Regions from separate parts of the Novosphingobium sp. GW835-FHT14H07 genome, predicted to be linked through region 1. Evidence: predicted binding sites of a transcription regulator. Region 1 holds the regulator's gene; each other region holds the start of a gene.
The links. Region 1 encodes LexA, which represses DNA repair genes until DNA is damaged. Its sites were predicted from a motif close to GTTCCNCNCTTGTTCT; they were not measured.
Positions count from the first base shown of each region.

Region 2: a site for LexA is predicted at 2,725-2,740, ahead of AC1Q5P_RS05770 (DUF6771 family protein). Genes of this name have one in related genera too.
Region 3: a site for LexA is predicted at 2,103-2,118, ahead of AC1Q5P_RS02795 (FRG domain-containing protein). Genes of this name have one in related genera too.

Region 1 is NZ_JBXAFX010000001.1:118,836-123,678, reverse strand. Features, by position in the region: gene AC1Q5P_RS00600 (NYN domain-containing protein) at 1-715, opposite strand, end outside; gene moaC (cyclic pyranopterin monophosphate synthase MoaC) at 941-1,414, shown strand; gene AC1Q5P_RS00590 (molybdopterin molybdotransferase MoeA) at 1,411-2,616, shown strand; gene lexA (transcriptional repressor LexA) at 2,736-3,455, shown strand; gene AC1Q5P_RS00580 (energy transducer TonB) at 3,706-4,374, shown strand; gene AC1Q5P_RS00575 (ComEC/Rec2 family competence protein) at 4,484-4,843, opposite strand, start outside.
Region 2 is NZ_JBXAFX010000004.1:152,190-157,032, reverse strand. Features, by position in the region: gene AC1Q5P_RS05785 (ParB/RepB/Spo0J family partition protein) at 1-1,586, opposite strand, end outside; gene AC1Q5P_RS05780 (hypothetical protein) at 1,724-1,939, opposite strand; gene AC1Q5P_RS05775 (GNAT family N-acetyltransferase) at 2,141-2,638, shown strand; gene AC1Q5P_RS05770 (DUF6771 family protein) at 2,750-2,938, shown strand; gene AC1Q5P_RS05765 (hypothetical protein) at 2,922-3,131, opposite strand; gene AC1Q5P_RS05760 (hypothetical protein) at 3,189-3,575, opposite strand; gene AC1Q5P_RS05755 (hypothetical protein) at 3,572-4,804, opposite strand; gene AC1Q5P_RS05750 (DUF2958 domain-containing protein) at 4,804-4,843, opposite strand, start outside.
Region 3 is NZ_JBXAFX010000002.1:163,766-168,608, forward strand. Features, by position in the region: gene AC1Q5P_RS02790 (DUF262 domain-containing protein) at 17-1,129, opposite strand; gene AC1Q5P_RS02795 (FRG domain-containing protein) at 1,126-1,923, opposite strand; gene AC1Q5P_RS02800 (hypothetical protein) at 2,563-3,468, shown strand; gene AC1Q5P_RS02805 (ABC-F family ATP-binding cassette domain-containing protein) at 3,362-4,843, opposite strand, start outside.

The sequences.
Region 1 (4,843 bases):
CCGCAATCTTTTCAACGGCGAAGCGGCCGTCCTTCTTGAACACTTGCAGCCAGCTCCTTGATCCGAACGAGGCGGGTTGGAGCTTCGCCTTGCTCAGGACGGTAGCGAGCTCCGGCAATGCCACCCATTCCCGCTCGTTGGCCAACTCGTTCAAAGCTTCCCTGACTTTGGCCCAGTTGGCGGCTTCCGATTTGGACGGCTCTTGCGGGGGCTTGGCTTTGGTCGCAGCTGCCGTTGGTTTCTCGACTTTCTCAGAGGATGTTGCGGCAGCCTTCCTCGTGTTCAGAACGATATGGTATTTCGAGCAACTGTTTCGGAGTTTCAGGTCAGCGGCATCACCGCCGAAACCATGCACTTCGGCGCCCTCCCTGCGCAGAAATTCGACAAGTGGCTGAAAGTCACGGTCATTCGATGCAATGCAGACGCAATCAAACCCCTTGCGCAGGACGATTTCGACTGTCTCGACAGCCAAGGCGATGTCGGTGGTGTTCTTCTTGTTCTTTGAAGGTGTAACCTGTCTCACATCGAGCGGATGGTCTTTGGAATGGTCTATCCATTCGCCATTCGCCCCGTTTGCAAAGTTTCCATAGACACGGCGCAACTGCACGTCCCCCAACGACGTTGCGATCGCTTCAATCTTTGACATCGTGCTTGCGGGCACGTTCTCGCCATCAATCATGATGGCAACACGCTTCTTGTTCTGCACAGTATTCATCAATGTGCTTATTGCGGCAGAAGGCTTACGAAATTCCAATATGTAGTCACTTCGGATTGGAAACGCTTTCCTACAGGGCAGGTTTTTGCCATGGTGCCGACTGTCAGCGAAGCACCTTGAAAGCCCCGGAAATCCGCGCCAAAACTGCGTTCCAACTCCCGTTCCGCAGTTCTCTCTGGACAGTGTAAACCCCGTAAACCCCCATTCAGCATTCCAGGGACAACGATGAACGACCTCACCCATCTCGATTCGACCGGCACCGCTCGCATGGTCGACGTCGGCGGCAAGACCGAGACGCACCGCGTCGCGATTGCGCGTGGTATGATCCGCATGTCTGACGCCACGCTCGAGGCGATCAGGTCCGGCAATGCTCCGAAAGGCGATGTGCTTGGCCCAGCGCGGATTGCCGGGATCATGGCGGCGAAAAGGACAGGCGACCTCATCCCGCTCTGCCATCCACTGGCGCTCGATGCGGTCAACATCGATTTCGCCTTCGTCGCCGACGGCATCGAATGCACCGCCTCCGCTTCGTTGACCGGTCGCACGGGCGTAGAGATGGAAGCGTTGACGGCGGTGAGCCTCGCCCTGCTGACGATCTACGACATGGCCAAGGCTCTCGACAAAGGCATGGTGATCGAAAGTGTCCGTCTGATCGAGAAGCGGGGCGGCAAGTCCGGAACCTGGCGCGCTCCGGAATGAAAGCGCCGCCCCTACCCCTTGCCGAAGCGCAGAGCCGGTTGCTCGCGCTCGCGCCTTCGCTGCCCGTCGAGCATCGCTCGGTTGCCGAATGCCTTGGCCATTACCTAGCCGAGGACCTCCTTGCCCGGCGCACGCAGCCAGCGGCAGCCCTTTCGGCGATGGACGGCTATGCCATGCGCAGTGCCGATCTTCCGGGCCCGTGGCGCGTGATCGGTGAAAGCGCGGCCGGCCACCCCTTCGGCGGCGAGGTCGGCCCCGGTGAAGCCACCCGCATCAGCACTGGCGCCATACTGCCCAAAGGCGCGGACATGGTGCTGCTTCAGGAGGACAGCGCGCGCAACGGCAACGAGCTGAGCTTGACCGGCGAGCCACCGCAGCCCGCTTCGCGCCACGTTCGACCCGCAGGCATGGATTTCAGCTCTCGCGAAACGCTGATCTCTGCGGGTAGCCGCATTAGCCCTGCGCAAATCGCGCTCGCCATCGCCGGTGGCCACAGCCATCTCCCCGTGCGCCGGCGTGTCAGCCTGACCGTCATCGACAGCGGCGACGAACTGGTTCCTCCCGGCCACCTGCCCGACCTGCACCAGCTTCCCGCCAGCAACGGGCCGATGCTCTGTGCGATGGCCGCCTCCCTGCCGGTCGATATCCGCCATGCCGGTCCTGTGGCGGACGAACTCGCAGAATTGGTCCGCGCGCTGGACGCGGCAAACAGCTCGGACATCATCGTCACAAGCGGCGGGGCGTCAGTCGGGGATCACGATCTCGTTCGCCCGGCGCTCGAGGCCGTTGGCGCCTCGATCGACTTCTGGCGCATCGGCATCAAGCCGGGCAAGCCGCTGCTGGTGGCAACGCGTGGATCCCAGATCATTCTCGGCCTGCCCGGCAATCCAGCCTCGGCCTTCGTTACGGCCTACCTGTTCATGCTCCCCCTGTTGAGAGCGATGCTCGGCGCGAGTGCGCCTTTGCCAAAAGCCATCCCAGCCCGGCTTGCAGAGCCACTGGCGCAGGGCGGGAGCCGAATGGAGTTCCTGCGCGCGATATGGGACGGAGCGTCGGTAAGGCTCGACCCGCTCCAGGATTCCGGAGCGCTCTCTCCACTTTCAAGGGCCAACGCGTTGGCCGTGCGGGAAGCAGGGGCCGAGGCCAAACCGGCCGGAACGGATGTTCCTATCTACCTCCTCGAAAATGGCGGAATTGCTTGACGAGTCGCAACAGGTTGCTTATCCGTTCCGCATTCGTTCGCCGGGATGGAACATTCGCTCCCGGTCCATGAAAGACCAGCGGCTTCGCCTCGAAGCCGCGCATTGCGGAGTGGCCGCCGATGTTGACGCGCAAGCAGCACGAACTGCTCACCTTCATTCAGGTCCGGCTTGAAGAGTCGGGCATCTCCCCCTCGTTCGAGGAGATGAAGGAAGCGCTCGATCTGAAGTCCAAGTCGGGCGTCCATCGGCTGATCTCGGCGCTTGAAGAGCGTGGCTTCATCCGCCGCCTCCCCAACCGCGCACGGGCACTCGAAGTCCTCCGCCAGCCTGACAGCGCGGTGGGCAAGCAGAGCGCCGTTCGGCAGATTGCCAATGCAGATGGTGGAGCAACGGGCGGAAGCGTCACGGCGCTTCGTCCTGCACCAAAAGCGCCTCCCGTGCCTGTGGCGGCAAACGACGTGATCGAGCTGCCGCTGCACGGCAAGATTGCAGCCGGTGTGCCAATCGAAGCGCTTGAGACGACGGCGACCCTGCCAGTTCCTGCCGCGCTACTGGGCGCAGGAGAGCATTACGCACTCGAAGTGTCCGGTGACTCGATGGTTGAAGCCGGGATCTTCGATGGCGATTACGCGCTTGTCCGCAAGACAGATATGGCGCGCGATGGCGAGATCGTGGTTGCACTTGTGCGCGGGGAAGAGGCCACGCTCAAGTATCTCCATCACGAAAAGGGCATGGTTCGGCTGGATCCCGCCAACGCTGCCTATGATCCTCAGTTCTATCGCCCCGACGAGGTGACCGTGCAGGGCAAGCTTGCAGGCTTGTTGCGGCGCTACCACTGACGTTTGTTGCAACATAGCGCCCGACCATCGGGCGTGCCTGATGACAAAGGCCGCTGCGCAGGAAATGCGCGGCGGCTTTTTTTGCATCAGCATGTTATGGTAAATATCAATCGATTTGGTTGAGATTTTTCTGGATGTGGTCCAGTGTGAGGTATAGTATCCGCTGTTACCGAATGCCCCGCCGTGGGGCTCCCCTTTCCGGGACGGCCCGCCAGAACATGGGGCGTCGGCAACGGAAGAGGTGTTGCCAATGGCTTATGCAATCGAGAATACGAGACGCAGGCAGACACAGACCTTCATCGCGGTCGGGCTGCTTCATGGAGTGGCGATCTGGGCGATCGCTTCAGGGTTCGCCAACAGCATGGTCACGATCCTGACGGACCGACTTCCTGCCAAGCAGTGGGAGGACGAGGAGGTGAAGGTAACGCCTGTCGTGCCGCCGCCGGACGTGAAACCTTCCCCACAGCCTGACAGCCGCTCGCTGGTGGCCCCCCGCCCCGACATCGCGATTACGCCGGTGGATCCTTCAAGCACAGTCCGGGAAATCGAGGTCACCCCGATCACACCAGTCGACCCTATCCCGAACGTCCTGCCCGAGCCCCACCCCTCTCCCTCGCCGAGCTTTGCCGTGCGCACAGCATCACCGAAGGGATCGCCGGGCTCATGGATCTCGGACCGCGACTATCCCTCGGCCGCAATCAGAGAGGAAAGAGAAGGGCTAACCCGCTTTCGGCTCTCGATAGGCGTGGATGGCCGCGTCACGGGATGCGAGATTACCGGATCGAGCGGGTCTCCTGACCTTGATGCAGCGACATGCACGAAAGTCAGCGCGCGGGCGCGGTTCACTCCTGCACTTGGCAGCGACGGCATGCCGACTGCGGGGAGCTACGTCGGTTCGGTGCGCTGGGTCCTCCCCTGATGAATTGAGCCGGGCGAACGTCAGGTTCGCCCGGCAAGTCTGGCGGAAAGGAGCGCTGCTTCGAGATTATCGCCCGCCGGACAAGGGCATGGACCGCCCTGGGTCGCATTCATCGCTTGGAAGCCACTGGCGCCGTTACCGGCACGGTTGCATCAGGCGCATCCGTCGCTCCAACTCCGACGTCGTTGAGTTGCGTCAGGCTGGGCGTCGGGCGCGGTACTGGCCAGCGATACCAACCATGCTGGCCCTGCGTTTCCGCTACGGTGCGAATCCGGCCAGAGGCAAGATCGATGGATATGCCTCCCGTATTGGCGAGATAGGATCGGTCTGCCTTCAGCATGCGCGGGCGGCACGATGCCGGAAGGCGTCGATCGGCGATGACGATGTCGGCCCGCTCGCAGGCCGCCACAAGCGCCATGTCGTCAATGTAGTTTCGGCTGCGGGCCATCAGGAGCGTAAAACGCCGTTC
Region 2 (4,843 bases), on a different contig from region 1:
GCCGGCGCGCTGTCGCGCAGTCCCGTGGTCGAGAAGCCGAAGGACGCTTCATGGAGCGAGATCTGCAGGCAGGATTCGCGTGTCGAAGAATAGAAGCAATCGAGCACGAAGGCATGCAGCACCGCCGCGAAGGCAGTCGAGGGCGACTGCGCGAACGCATCCTGCAGCGCCAGCGTGCGCCAGGCGGTGAGTTCTGCGACGAGCCGGTCGGGCAGCGGCTTGACCACCTCGCCATCCTCATCGTCCTCATCCCCGGATGCCGCGCTGATCGGAACGACATTGGAGACGCCCGGACCGGCCGCTTGATCCTCGTCCGCCGCGTCGTCATCACCTGTCTCGGCGCGATGTCCGGCATGACCGTCCACGCCGACATCTTCCGCGCCTTCGATCTCGATCACCGGCTCATCCTCGGGGCGGACATAGCCGCGCTCGACCGCGAGCGTGCCGTCGACCTCGATCGACAGGAACGCGCCGGCGATGACCATATCCCGCGCCTCGAAGCTCATCGGCCGTTCGACCAGCATGCCGATAGCGGCATCGATCGCCTCGATCCGCGCCTGGACCTCATCGGGCACCTCGGGCGCATCGGCCCATTCGGCTTCAAGCTCCTCGATCTCGGTCTGGAGCGCGGCGAGCTTCGCTTCCTCCTCGCCGGTCATGGCAAGCTCGACTCCGTCGATCTCGCGCAGGCCGTTGGTCACGCCCCAGGGCATGTCGATGGCGGTCGCGACCCATTTCCAGCCCTCGGCAGCGATGCGCTCGCCTTCCGCCTGGAGCTTCTCGCCAACGAGGCGGTCGAGCAGCGCGGGATCGGTCAGCCAGCCGCCATCATCGGGCTCGAACAGGTCGCGCATGACACAGCCGCCCGCCGCGACATAGGCTTCGACGCCAATGAATCGCACCCGCTTGTCGCGCGCGCGCACTGTGTTCTCGGTGAGCTTCTGGCGGATATAGGCGCCCGACTTGTTATAGCTGTGCGCGAGCATCTCCCAGACCTGTTCCTGACGCGCATGATCGTCGGAGACGGCGAAGGCCATGAGCTGTTCGAGCGTCATGCCGTCCTCGGCATAGATGTCGTGCAGCTTGGGCGAAACCTTGGCGAGGCGCAGCCGCTGCGTGACCACCGCAGGCGTCACCAGGAAATGCGCGGCGATGGCTTCTACGCCTTCGCCCTTGTCGACCATCGCCTGCATGGCGCGGAACTGGTCGAGCGGATGGAGCTGCTCGCGGAAGGTGTTCTCGGCGAAGCTGTCCTCTTCGGCCGTGACGACATCATTGGCCGCCTTGACGACGCAAGGGATGGGCGCGTCCTTGGCGAGCCGCTTCTGCTGCACCAGCAGTTCGAGCGCGCGGAACCGCCGGCCACCGGCCGGCACCTCGAACTGGCCGGTCTCCTGACCCTCGCCGTCCAGCATGGGCCGCACATTGAGGCTCTGGAGCAGGGTGCGGCGCACGATGTCGGCGGCCAGCTCGCCGATCGACACGCCGGCTTTGACCCGGCGGACATTGGACTGGGACAGGACCAGACGGTCGAACGGGATGTCGCGCGAGCCGCTGAGGATGATCTTCGGAAGGCTTTTAGCCATCGGTTTTCTCCATGACGGGCCGCCGGAAGACTCTCTCCCGGCTCCCGGCCCGTCACGAAGCCCCGGCTTCCCTCTGCCTCTTTCGGGCCTGCCACCGGCAGGCCCGTTTCGCTCGCCCCCGGCGCGGCCCGGCGTCCTCACAGCACACCGGCGAGAACGAGAACCGCCGCCCAGCACAGGAGCGCGCCCAGAAGGATGACCAGCAGCGAAACACCGGGCGACAAGCGGGTTTCCTGGAGCCGGGCCTCATGGTCGGCGGTGTCCATGTCGGGTGTTGCCTCCATCACGAACCAGGCCGCGACAAAGGCGCGCAGGCGGGCGATGAGGGGATGCGAAGAGGTGGATCGGGTCATGGCATTCTCCATGACGAGCAGCCAGGAGACTCTCTCCCGGCTTCCTGCCCGTCACGAGACCCGCAGGGATACTCTCGCTCTTGGGTGCCGCCGCAGGCAGGCCGTCCACGCCCCTATGCTCCGACGTATGTCGGGCGCTGTTCACGGTCTGACGGGCATGTTGCTGTTGCCCGAGCGGGTCGGACCCGTCAGACGAGCCTGATGATCATTCGCGTCGAAACACCTGCCGACATCTCGACCATTCGCGCCCTGACCGAAGCCGCGTTCAAAAGTGTCGAACACAGTAGCCAGACCGAAGGCGCAATCGTCGATGCGCTCAGAGCCGCTGGCGCGCTCCCCCTCTCGCTTGTCGCGGAGCAGGATGGCAAGATCGTGGGGCATATCGCCTTCTCGCCGGTGCTGATCGACGGCAAGGATTTGGGCTGGTTCGGTCTGGGGCCGGTATCGGTCTGGCCCTACCTCCAACGCAGCGGCATCGGCAGCGCCTTGATCCTGGAGGGATTACAGCAGCTTCGGCAACGGGGTGCGGCCGGATGCGTGCTGCTCGGCGATCCCGATTATTATCGCCGCTTCGGGTTCAGCAGCGATGATGCGCTGCGCTACGGCGATGTTCCGCCGGAATATTTCCAGTCGTTGATCCTGTCAGGCGAGCCCTGCGCGGGCGAGGTTACCTACCATGAAGGGTTCGAGGCGCGCTGACAGCGCAGTTGAAGTCAGTCGTCTGCGTTGGAGCGTGCAGGCAAGGCACGAGGACGGGTCATCCACCGCAACCGGCTCGTCAGAATGTTCGATATTCGTTCTCATCGACGCATGGAACGAATCGAACGACAGCAACTGTCCGCTATCCTGCTTGCCGCGCCCGGCTGGGCGCGGGTCGGGCTGACGATGCCGGACGAGCGGATGCGCGAGCGCGCCGCAGACACGCTTGCGGCAACCATCATCGAAAGACTGGAAGGAACGCCCGGCCCCGACCCGGATCAGTTCAGGCTTCCGCTCTGAGCCCTTCGGTGCCGGCAGGCGCGGCGTCGAACACGCCCCGCCGGACCGCAAGACGATCGGAGAAGGTCACGACGTTCGTGCGCCCGTCGCGATCGATCTGCGTGAAGCGCAGCATATCCCCCTTGAGGATTTCGATCATCACCGGCGGCAGCTCGTCCAGCGGATCATGGAAGGTCTGGCGGTTCTTCGGCATCGGCGCCTCCGTGGGCCGGGATCGCTCGTCCATAGCATGGATCGGGATACAGTCCGATCACCGATGCTCGTCGGGCACATATTCCTCATGGCCCTGCCATACGATCTGGTCCCCTTCATAGATGGTGACGAAACCGCGCCTGCGTACGATTGGCTCCGGCGGCTTCGCCGAGAAGTTCAGGCATCCGAAAGTGTCGACCGTCGCCGAGAAGACCAGCGGCTTGCCGGCCTGCATCAGCACACGGTCGCAGGTGCCCGACGGACGCTTGACCCGCCGTTTCGACAGGCCGAGCTGGAAGGATTCATAGGCGCGGATTTCCCAATCGGACGGCGGCGACCAGTGCCGGCAGTATTTGCAGTAGCGCGGTCCCGGCGGTTCCTTGTTGTCCTCCTCGTCGAGCGCCGGCCCGCCATTGTGCCCAACACGGGCGCGCGGATCGCTCATCGCCCGCGTCCGTGTTCGAGCCAGGCACGCAGGCGCTGGCGCATCACGCCAATCCCGGCATTGATTTCGGTGATCTCGGCATCGGGGGTGATGCAGCGCATCTCGCGAAAGCCTTCGAGGAAGGCGCGCATGACCTTGAGGTAGAGGCCGCCACCGACCAGCGCGACGTCGGTGAAGGGCTGCGTGCCATGATAGCAGAGGCTGGCGATCTCGCAGCCGGGGTGCGAACCGTAGTTGTCGGGTTTGCTGGGCGACGGCGGACGCGGCCAGCGTGTTCCGATGCCGCCCGCGATCATGCGGGTCGCAAGGTCAGGCGACAGCCGCGCGTTATAGTCCTCGATCGGCCGGTCGCCCCCGCCGAAACCGTAGCGCGCGGAAAGGAACCCGACCCGCGCCAGACGGCGATCGGGATCGACGCTGCGCCAGGTCTGCCAGAGCGGCCCGTCATAGCGCTCCCACGCCGGCATCCATCCGGGATCATGGCGCTTGGTGGCCGAGCAGGCGAGAAACAGCAGACGGTGTGAAAAGCCTGCTGCGCGGGTCTGGGGCACATCGACGCGCACCACGCGGACTGGACGGCCTTGCTCCACCTCGGCGAGCCGCCCGATCAGGGCGATGTCGGCGTCGGTGCAGACACCCCGAACGTGGAAGGTCGCAAGGCCGTCGACTTCGACCGGCGGCACCGCATTGATGAACAGGATGCCGTGGCCGAGATTGCCGCAATATTGCGGGGCCTCGACAGGTTCATGTCCGGGCGTCGGCTCGATCCTGCGCTGGCCGACGCGCCTGAAGGCCTCGGCGAAGCAACGGGGATCGGGCGTGACGCGCGCCTGCGGACGGGCATGATATTTCCACGGCGGTCGCTCCGGATCGACCTTGCCGATGCGGATCTGGTGCAGCAGGTCCGCGAAGCTGGAGGGATCGGCCGGATAGGGACAATCCCGCCACGCCCGTCGGATCGTCTGGCGTTGTGCTTCGGGAAAGGCGAACAGGCTCGTCCGTGCTGATCGCCAGACGGCGGCGCGCGCGTCCCGCCGATCCTGCTGCTGGCGGGGCCACCATTCGGCCCGGCGCGCCATCTCCTCCTCGACGCTATGCTGCCCTCTGGCGATCAGCTCGGCGAAGAGCGGCAGCGCCTCGCGCTCGCGCCGCTGCTCATGGGCGAAGGCGGCGCGTTTGCGCGACGTCTCCTCATAGGAGGTGGGCCGGGGCCATTTGGCGAAGCGCATCACGCACCGCCTTTCGCGGTCCTGGCGGCCCGGTAGAGG
Region 3 (4,843 bases), on a different contig from region 1:
GTCACCGTAATCCTAATCACAGATCGTAGACGCGATCAACGGCTGGGGAATTAGACATATTGTATTTTTCGTCCAAATACTTACGGAATTCCTCTTGCAAGATGAGGATTCTTTGTTGGTGGCTTGTACCATCGTTAGTGCTCCTATTAAGGGTATCAAAGCGAGAATAAATCGCGTTTACCCCTCTACCCTCCCCATATTTTCTTTCAATATCACGATTCTCCTTGCGGAAATTCTCAAACCTAAGCAGAAATTGCCGTATATCATCATGATAAACTGGATTTATCATCTTCGTGAGCCAGTAATATACCGGAAATACCCCTGATGATGAAAGTAAGGGGTCGTTAGGAATAAAAATGTCTAACATTTCTTCAAAAACGTCGATTACTCTTCGCGCGGCAAGTTCAAGTCTTGTTTTATCTATATCTTTATCTGAGGCAAATTCATCAAGGTCGACTTTCTTTGTGCTAACAAGCCCGTTCCTGTATTCGAAAAGGAGAACTTTGGCTGCTGCGTTGTGATCTCCCGCTCGCTTGGTGCTAAAGCGAATTGATTCTTTAAACACACTGTGCTCTGCTAGCTTACGGATTACGTCAGTCACTGGGCCTACGATCGCGTTTCGCACTTCTGCGCCGGTGAGCGATTTGCTTCGATTCAGCCTAACGAAAAGGTCATTCACCAGTCCTTCATCGTTTGTGAAGACGCTCATAATAGTCAAATTGGCATTTTCAAATTCTTCAGAAACAGCAGGATACTTACGCTGGAGATCGCGGAGGCTTAGTCCGCTCAACTCTAGAGAGGGATCTTCGCGCCACTTGAAGCTTTTTCCAAGAACGACTTTGTTATCGAAAAAATCAAATATTGCTTCTAAGCGCTGCTTCCCGTCGATAATGGCGTACGGAAGCTTCTTTTCGTTTAGTTCAGATTCACCAAACTGAAAGTCGGCAAGATATAGCTTAGGTATGTCGAAGCCATTAATTATAGAGTCTATCAAGAAGGCTTTGTCGCTGTCGCTCCAAAGTCGACCTTTGCGCTGATATGGCGGATTAAAGTCAATCTTTTCCCGCCGCGAATTCCACCACTTTAGTGTACGCGCTTGATGTTGTTCAATTTTCAAGAATGTTTTCATGAGAATGCAAACCTTCGACGAATTTCTTTAGCTAATCCAAAAAGATCAGGAAAAACTACTGACTCGGTAAAGCCTTTTTGGAAAAGAGAGCGCAGTATTCCGTCGATATGCTCTTTCTTTAACAGAATCTTTTCTAAGGTATCAGGCGGAAATGCATCATCCATATATACCTGTTCCATAGGGAGGAGTCCCTTGCCAAACAAAGCAAAAACGCCTCTCTGCGCTACGATCCTGGGTGAATTATGATTTCCAAAGATCATCACGGGCTTGGTCGCCCGCTGATCTAAGTTCACATTTGGAGCGTAAGCCTTGATTTCCTCGCAGGCTTCATCGAGAATGCCGCCATTGAACGATATATGTGCTAGCGCTGCGCGGTTCCACGATATGGGATCGCATAGCCAAATTGCAGCGTCCTTTATGGGCTTGTTTTTTCCGTTTCGCATCACTTCAGATATAGCAAAGTAGAGTGCGACAAACGGACTTTCAGACCAATCAAGAAGGCGTGTTGGTATTCCGTAATGCTGCATAAAGAATAGAGATCGCCAAGGATTGGACAGGTCCTTATCTGCGAATGGTGGTGATCGTTGTGAAAAAGTTGCGCCGATATCTCTTTCTATGTCTATGATGCTTTTTTCATCTTTGGCTCGTGCCGACCGTGCGATTGAGGGTGACAATGTGTAATTGCAGTTGCTGATGCCACGATACCAAACGACGTCACGCTTCGACTGATAGCCTTCTATTATATCTAGAATTCCTGACAGAGATTCTGGCTCATGGGTTGCGAATTTTAGCAAGTCGGTGCCCCTAGTTTTAGCCCCCAACAAGGCATGGCAAAGTTACCGTGCCAATAGGAAAACCCATAATTGAACACGTGGATTTTTCCAAGGTTTGATGTCGATTTTAGTGTTCTTGTAGCGTAGGCAGGCATCAAACGACAAAACCATTTTCCTACACCCCCCATCCTCGCCTAGAAGTTCCTGTTTCGTTCCAAACGGGGGCCGCCCATGCCGCACGCCGCCGATCCGCATCAGCCTTCCTCCTTCGGGCGCGGGTGGATTCCCGCGAGCCGGGACATCGGACTGCCTGATGATGCTCTGCCTGCGGTCGGCGCGAAGGGGCAGCGGCGTGCGGCTTCAACTCCCCTCCCGCAGGCGGGAGGGGTTAGGGGTGGGCATTCGCCGTCAGCCGAACAAGGGCGCGGTGGGCATTCGCGGGCAGGCGAGGGGGCTTTCGCGTTTAGGGAAGAAGAAGGAAGGGCCCACCCCCGGCCCCTCCCGCTTGCGGGAGGGGAGGAAGAGGGCAGCGTCCTCCCGCTCGCGTCGGCGGAAACCGCACTCCTCCACCCCAACCAGTTCACCCCCACGCGCATGGCGCTGTTTCTCGAGCATCTCAGCCGCCACGGGCAGGTGCGCGCGGCGGCGCAGGTGGCGGGGGTGTCTTCGCAGACGACCTATGTCCGCCGTCGCCGCGATCCGGCCTTTGCCGCCGCGTGGGACGCTGCGCTGCTCCATGCGCGCGAGGCGGCCGAGCAGGTGCTTGCCACCCGCGCGCTCCACGGCACCACCGAGACGATCTGGTTCCGGGGCGAGGCGGTGGGCGAGCGGCGGCGCTTCGACGCGCGCCTGCTGCTGGCGCACCTCGCCCGGCTCGACGCCCGCGCAAGCCAGGCACCGAGGGAAATCCACCACCTCGCCGAGGACTTCGACCGCATGCTCCTGGCCCTGGCCGAGGGCGCGGACGTCGCCGCCGCCACCGGCTTTGCCGACCCGGCGCAGGACCGCTTCTTGAAGGCGTGCGAGAAGCAGGCCGAACAGGACTTCAAGCGCGCCTTCCCCTATCCCGCCGACGACGAGCCCGACGAGGCCTGGGACGACTGGCAGGAAGCCCATGACGCCCACATGGAAAGCGCCCGCCAGCTCGCCCGCGAAAGCTGGTCCGCCGCCCAGAACCGCCGCGAAGCCACGCTCCACGCCCTGTTCGGGGAAGAGGAGGAGGAAGATCAGACCGAAATCAGGGAAGCCTGCTCCCCCGCGCAGGCGGGGGCCTCGGTGTCGTTACGGAACGAACGCGAGAAACCCGAAGCGGTCCGTAAACCGACCGAGGTCCCCGCCTGCGCGGGGACGCCGGAGGAGGAGCGCGGAGAGCAAAGCGCCCCTGAACCGTGTAAACCGCGTAAACCCCTCGGGCTGCTGCGGTGCGGCACTTCGCCCTCGGCGCTGCTGTCGGCGGGCCTCAGTTGGCCCCCTCTAGCGCCTCGCCAGCTTCCAGCCACGCCAGTTCCGCTTCCTCCAGCGCCTGCGCAACCTTGCTTCGCCGCTGTGACAGGTCACTCATGGTGAGCTTGGCGAATTCCGGCGCGGCGCTGCCCGGCTCGAACATCGCGCGGTCGATCTGCGCCAGCTCGGCCTGCAGTTTGGCCACGCGCTTTTCCGCTTCGGTCTGTGCCTTCTGCAGCGCCTTGTACGTCTCGCGCGCCGCGGCCCGCGCCTTGCGGTCCTGCTGCGCGCCGCCCTTGGCTGGCGTGTCGCTGCTGCCGCTCTCGGTCTTGGGCTGGTTGCGGCCGAGGATGAAGTCGATGTAGTCCTCGATGCTGCCGTCGAACGGCTTGGCGGTGCCGCCGTCGACGAGGACCAGGCGGTCGGCCACCAGTTCGGCCATGTGCCGGTCGTGGCTGATCAGGATCACCGCGCCCTTGTAGGCATTCAATGCCTGCACCAGCGCCTCGCGCGCATCGATGTCGAGGTGGTTGGTCGGCTCGTCGAGCACCAGCATGTGCGGCGCGTCGCGGGTGACGAGGGCGAGGGCAAGGCGCGCGCGCTCACCGCCCGACAGCGTGCCTACCTGCGCGGTGGCGCGGTTGCCGGAGAAGCCGAAGCGCCCCAGCTGCGCGCGGACGGCGGCGGGGCTCTTGCCCTCCATCGCCCGCGTCATCAGTTCGAGCGGGGTGCCGCCATCGGCGATCTCCTCGACCTGGTACTGGGTGAAGTAGCCGACCTGCATCTTCCCCGTCGCCGTCATTGCCCCGTCCATCGGCGCGAGTTGCGCGGCGAGCAGGCGGGCGAGCGTGGTCTTGCCGTTGCCGTTGCGGCCGAGCAGCGCGATGCGGTCATCCGGATCGATGCGCAGGTTCAGCCGCTGCAGCACCGGCTTGCCGGGCGCGTAGCCCACGCTGGCAAGATCGAGCGTGATCAGCGGCGGGCGCAGTTCCTCGGGGTCGGGGAAGTCGAAGCTGAGCGAGGGATCTTCGACCACTGCCGCGATCGGCTGCATCTTGGCCAGCATCTTGGCGCGCGACTGCGCCTGCTTGGCGGTCGAGGCGCGGGCGGAGTTGCGGGCGATGTAGTCGCGGAGCCGATCCGCCTGTGCTTCCTGCGCGGCGCGTGCGGCGGCCTGCTGGGCAAGCCGTTCGTTGCGCTGGCGCTCGAAGCTGTCGTACCCGCCGGGATAGAGCGTGAGCTTGCCGGCGTGGAGGTGGACGATGTGGTCGGCCACGTTGTTGAGCAGATCACGCTCGTGGCTGATCAGCAGCAGCGTGCCGGGATAGGCCTTGAGGAAGTTCTCCAGCCACAGCGTCGCTTCAAGGTCGAGGTGGTTCGAGGGCTCGTCGAGCAGCAGCACGTCGGGCGCGGAGAAGAGCAGCGAGGCGAGCGCGACGCGCATCCGCCAGCCGCCGGAGAAGCTGTCGAGCGGGCTGCCTTGCATCGCCTCGTCGAA